Rhizobium sp. SSA_523: one gene and its partner. The protein of the gene in region 2 interacts with the protein of the main gene of each other region in a pairwise test. Links are inferred from orthologs where the notes say so. Each region holds a gene or a part of one and is shown on either strand. Other genes may lie near its edges.

Region 1 (2,922 bases), 2.7 Mb from region 2 along the record:
AGCCATTCCACCACCGTCATTGCTCTTTGCATGTCGCCATCTCCGCTCTGATCGGACGAGGTCTACAGCACGTGTCGCGTCAGGCCACCCGATTTCCGGCAATCTTCTGAACCTTGCGCGGCCCGCACTTTGTATAGCGGCACCGTCCGGATCCGCTTTGTGGATCAGCTGCGCCTGGCCAAGACATGCAGCCAGCGGGTTTCGGCCCCATCATAGCCGGAGCCGTCGGCCGTATCGATGGCGAGACTGGCCCAGCCGGTGCCATAGGCGTTTCGCAGAAAGGTCGCATCGGGATAGTTGAAATAGCGGCCGAGCCGATCATAGCCTTCCCCCGTGCCCGCCTTGAAGCTGGCAAAGAAGACGCCATCCGGCGTCAGGGCCCGGCGGATACGGTGCACTATGTCCGGCAGATCGATGCGTGGCACATGCAGGAGACAGGCATTCGCCCAGACGCCCTGATAGGCGGCAACCGCTTCGATCCGGTCGAACGGCAGAACCTCGACCGGCACAGGCAGCCTCTTTGCAGCCTCAGCCGCCATTTCCGCTATACCGTCCGTCGGATGCACGTCGAAGCCCTGTGCCAGCATCCAGGCGCTATCGCGCCCGCTGCCGCAGCCGAGTTCTAAGATGCGCGCGCCTGCCGGCAGGCAGGCGACAAACAGCTGAAGTGGCGCTGGAACTGGAAAAGCGCCGGTATCGGCGGCGTATTGTGCCGCCTTTCCGGCGTAGAAGGAGGCCGTCGCGGCAACGGGTTGCGTCATTGCCGCGCTCCTGCCGATCAGGCGTTGTTCTCGTTGATCAAGCGCTTGAGCAATTCGATCTCGTGGCTGAGCTTGGTGTCGCCAGAGATCAGTTCCTCGATCTTGCGCACCGCATGCAGAACGGTCGTGTGGTCCCTCCCGCCGAAGCGGCGGCCGATTTCCGGGAAAGAGCGCGGCGTCAGCGTCTTCGACAGATACATGGCAATCTGGCGAGGCTTCACGATCACCCGGGTCCGGCGGTTCGACACCAGTTCCTGCCGCGAGACATTATAGTGCCGGGCGACGATCCGCTGGATGTCCTCGATGCGCACGCGCTTGGCTTCGCCAGCACCGACCAGATGCGCAAGCAGCTCATCCACCCGCTCGATGGACAGTTCCGGCTCGAAGGAGCGCCGGAAGATCAGCTGGTTGAAGGCGCCTTCCAGCTCGCGTCCGGAATTGGCAACATTGCGGGCGACATGGTCGAGAATGGCATCGGGAATATCCAGCGCCGGATCGTCCTGCCGGGCCGTCTCCAGCCGACGCTTCAGCATTTCGAAGCGCATCTCGTAATCCGGGCTTTCCACCTCGATGGCAACGCCGCCCTGCAGGCGCGAGCGCACGCGTGGATCCAGCGATTCCAGCTCCCAGGGCGCGCGGTCGGCGGCAACGACCACCTGTTTGGCACTGTCGAGCAGCATGTTCAGGAGATGGCAGAACTCGTTCTGGATCATTTTCCCTTGCAGGAACTGCATGTCGTCGATGATCAGAAGATCGATATTGCGCAGCGATTCCTTCAGCGTCAGCGCATCATTGTCGCGAATAGCGGTGGCAAAGCGCCACATGAAATATTCAGCGGTGAGATAGACAACGCGCGGGTTGCGATCACTGTTGACCGCGGCATTGGCGATTGCCTGAAGAAGATGGGTCTTGCCGAGCCCGACGCCGGCATGGACGAAGAGCGGATTGAAGCGAACGGCGCTTGCGCCGGCCTCCGCAATCGTTCTTGCCGCTGCGAGCGCCACCCGGTTCGACGGTCCCTCGACAAAGGTGTCGAAGGTGTAACGGCTGTCCAGGGGAGAACCGAAGAGCGGGCTTGGCGCGCTGGAGGACCGGGCCGGCTGGCCGGACTGCTGCGCCTGCGCGGCGGTCGGAAAGCTGGCGATCTGGCCAATCTCGCGGGCGGGATTGCGGCGCGCGGCATGCGTCTGCACGGCTTCACCGGCCGGCGCTGCCCGCTCTTCACCAGAGGGGCGTGCCTGGCTGGCGCGGCTTGCGGTGCGCACGAGGATTTCCACCTTGAGGATGCCCGCATCTTCAGCCTGGAAAATGGTGGTGATCTGATCCAGGTAGCGATTGTTGATCCATGATTTCAGGAAGGTCGTCGGGACGGTCAGGCGGACGACGCTCTTGGACACGGAATGCAGCTTCAGGCGCGCGAACCAGCTGGCATAGACCTCGGGGCCTACCTGAGCCTTCAAGCGTGCACTGAAGCGCTCAAACAGGGCATCATGCTTCATTTCGGATTTGTCTCCCGCCGCCTGGGCGCAAACTGAACCGTTATCCTCAGACGCCTTGTTCCCGCTCTCCAGCGTCCGGGATGTAACCGTATTCATCTGCATTCTTCGCCGCCTTCTCATTGTTTACCCGCCGGAGCGGTTCATCCGCCCGCCGGGACGTCTTGCTCTTGAAGGCGGGGCCACCTGTTCACCTCGTGTCGAACAGAAAGTTCCCGCCTTTGCTTCATTGACCCCGCATGACATGCAGGGCAGATCCGGTTGCCAGCCGGCTTGGACGTTCCCCGTATGCGTCCTGTCGTCTCTCTACCCCTGGCCGTTGAGGCAGACCTTTTCTCTTGCTCCTTCCAGGCGCGGTCTTCTGCGCCACAGATGACATGCGCAGTTCCCTGCGCGACACATTCGATGCGCAGCCCCCTGCGCCACACAAAAATCCAGCCCCCGCGAATCCGAGAGGATTCCGGCGAACAACTTAAAGTTACAAGAAAAAGACGGATCAGCACGATCCGCTGCAAAAGTTAGAAGACCCGTCGCCCGACATGTCGGTGCGATCAGCGACCTTCCGGAGAGTTCCCCTGCGCCCTTGCTGGAGCTTATTAAGGCAGGATCGGAGGGCGATATCAACGATGAATTTTCGGCAAAATCCGTCCCTCAGCGTTGACTCT
Region 2 (2,786 bases):
CGCCACCTTCTGCCGAAGGCGATCAAGGAACATGCGTTGAAGCCGGAGGAATTCTCCGTCAGCGACGATGCCCTGAATGCCGTGATCCAGCAGTATACCCGCGAGGCCGGTGTGCGTAATTTCGAGCGTGAGCTGATGAAGCTTGCCCGGAAGGCCGTTACCGAAATCATCAAGGGCAAGACCAAGGCGGTGGAAGTCACCGCGGCAAACATCCATGACTATCTGGGTGTCCCGCGCTTCCGCCACGGCGAGGCCGAGCGTGAGGATCAGGTCGGTGTCGTCACCGGTCTGGCCTGGACGGAGGTCGGCGGCGAATTGCTGACGATCGAAGGCGTCATGATGCCCGGCAAGGGCCGCATGACGGTGACCGGCAACCTGAAGGACGTGATGAAGGAATCGATCTCGGCGGCGGCCTCCTATGTCCGCTCGCGCGCCGTCGATTTCGGCATCCAGCCGCCGCTCTTCGACAAGTCGGACATTCACGTCCACGTGCCGGAAGGTGCGACGCCGAAGGATGGTCCCTCTGCCGGCATCGCCATGGCGACGGCCATCGTCTCCATCATGACGGGCATTCCCGTCTCGAAGGATGTCGCGATGACCGGTGAAGTCACCCTGCGTGGCCGCGTCCTGCCGATCGGTGGTCTGAAGGAGAAGCTTCTGGCGGCGCTTCGCGGCGGCATCAAGAAGGTTCTCATTCCGGAAGAGAATGCAAAGGATCTGGCCGACATTCCGGATAATGTGAAGAACAACATGGAAATCATCCCGGTTGCCATGATGTCGGAAGTACTCGGCCATGCGCTGACCCGCATGCCGGAGCCCATCGAATGGGATGGAACGGTGGAAACGCCGGTCATCGCAACGGTGGATGGTGCCGACGATAACGGGGCCTCTCTCGCCCATTGAGGGGCGTGACCTGTGTGAAAATGACACTCGATACGAAAAAAGGCCGGCACTACGCCGGCCTTTTTTGTGAAAACCGCCTGATACCCCTTGTTTTTAAGGCCATTGCGGAGCTTTTGAAAAGGCGAAGGGGCCTCGCCAACCGGAGAGTCGCCCCCGACTGATCCATTGTGTGTGAAACCATTGAAAGGGGTGGAAACATGAACAAGAACGAATTGGTGTCCGCCGTTGCTGAAAAGGCCGGTCTCTCCAAGGCCGACGCAGCTTCTGCAGTTGATGCCGTATTTGACGCTGTTCAGAGCGAGCTCAAGAGCGGCGGCGAAGTTCGTCTCGCCGGCTTCGGCAGCTTCTCTGTTTCGCGTCGTGAAGCTTCGAAGGGCCGCAACCCCTCGACCGGCGCGGAAGTTGACATCCCGGCACGCAACGTGCCGAAGTTCTCGGCCGGCAAGGGCCTGAAGGACGCCGTCAACAGCTAATGGCGACAGCCCGCTTCGAGCGGCGCATCCGCGAACCGGGCTCGGCAGTACTGCCGGGCCTTTTTTCGTCGCATCGAGGGCGATGTCCCGGCGATATCTCCCCGCGGCATCCCGCCCGCGAGACGACAGACCCGATCGCGTCATGTGCGTGATCCTGAACCGCCTGCGTCCGCCGGTCCCGGCGCCCGCACCATTCGCCAGGAAGCCGCCGTTGAAGAATCGCCCGCTGATGACCCTGTTCCGCCTGCCGGCCGTGCTGGGCGCCTCCTACATGATCCTGGCCGGCATCGTCTTCGCCGTGCTCAATGTCGTCACCCAGTGGCTGGCCATGTTGCTGCAATTCCCGGCGGCCTCCACCGCGTTCTGGCAATATGGATTTGCCCTCGTCTTCAGCCTGCCCTTGTTGTGGCGGCACGGGCTGGGCGCAATGCGCACCCGCTATCCCGTGCGCCATATTCTGCGCGTCGCGCTGGCGGCGCTTGGCGTGCAGGCCTGGGTCGTCGGACTGGCAACCGTTCCCATCTGGCAGGCCATCGCCTTGGTCATGACCTCGCCCTTCTTCGTCATCATCGGCGCGCGGCTGTTTCTCGGAGAGCGCATCGGCCCCTCCCGCTGGCTGGCGACGCTCTGCGGCTTTGCCGGCGCGATGATCATCCTGCAGCCCTGGTCGGACAGCTTCACGCTTGCCGCGCTCTTGCCGGTGGCCTCCGCCCTTTTGTGGGGCGGGTCCTCACTGATCATGAAGAACCTCACCCATTACGAGCCGGCGGAGACCGTCACCGTGTGGCTGCTGGTGCTGCTGACGCCGATCAATGCGGGGCTTGCGCTCGGCACCGGCTTTGCGGTTCCGGACGGCCTTGCCTTCTGGCTGCTGCTCTCCGCCGGCCTGCTGACCGCCTTCGGGCAATATCTCCTGACGCTTGCCTATAGCGCCGCCGATGCCGCTTATGTGCAGCCCTTCGACGATCTGAAGCTGCCCTTCAACGTGGCGGCCGGCTGGTTGATCTTCGGCTATGCCCCCTCCGGCACGCTGTGGTTCGGCGCGCTGCTGATCCTGGGGGCCTCGCTGACCCTGATGATGCATGAGGCTCGGCGCGAGCGGCAGCGCCGGCAGGCCTGATCCCAAGCCCTGGCCCGCTAACCGCGGCGGGCAGCGTGTCATCTTACTGTTACGCGTTTGCCGCAAAACCGCCCTGTTCGCTACAGGAACGAAAAGGGCTGTCCCATGAAGAACAGAATTTCCCGCGCGGCGATGACCGCCGCGCTCTTTGCCTCCGTCGCCGCACCGGCTTCTGCCGAGCCGGTCTTCAACCGCATCGCATCCTTTGCCGTGTCGCAGAACCTGCCGGCCGACAAGGATAAGCTGACGCCAAGCTCGGCGGAGATCATCACCGCCTCCGAAGACGGCAC

What was found.
Region 1: the proteins of hupB (region 2) and dnaA interact in binary tests that used the Escherichia coli proteins (3 or more experiments, as listed by UniProt). The link is inferred for Rhizobium sp. SSA_523 from one-to-one orthologs.

Annotation. Positions count from the first base shown.
Region 1 is NZ_CP129382.1:3,186,248-3,189,169, reverse strand. What follows is about bases 71-2,920. They hold dnaA (chromosomal replication initiator protein DnaA), read right to left. Parts: upstream 2,363-2,920; coding sequence 779-2,362; downstream 71-778. Other genes in these bases: QTJ18_RS23420 (class I SAM-dependent methyltransferase), read right to left, coding at 165-761. Also shown: QTJ18_RS23425 (DMT family transporter), read right to left, coding at 1-32. UniProt on the Escherichia coli protein: Plays an essential in the initiation and regulation of chromosomal replication. Binds in an ATP-dependent fashion to the origin of replication (oriC) to initiate formation of the DNA replication initiation complex once per cell cycle.
Region 2 is NZ_CP129382.1:503,067-505,852, forward strand. What follows is about bases 25-2,738. They hold hupB (DNA-binding protein HupB), read left to right. Parts: upstream 25-1,100; coding sequence 1,101-1,376; downstream 1,377-2,738. Other genes in these bases: lon (endopeptidase La), read left to right, coding at 25-903; QTJ18_RS10695 (DMT family transporter), read left to right, coding at 1,606-2,496; QTJ18_RS10700 (esterase-like activity of phytase family protein), read left to right, coding at 2,602-2,738. Outside these bases: more of lon, read left to right, coding at 1-24; more of QTJ18_RS10700, read left to right, coding at 2,739-2,786.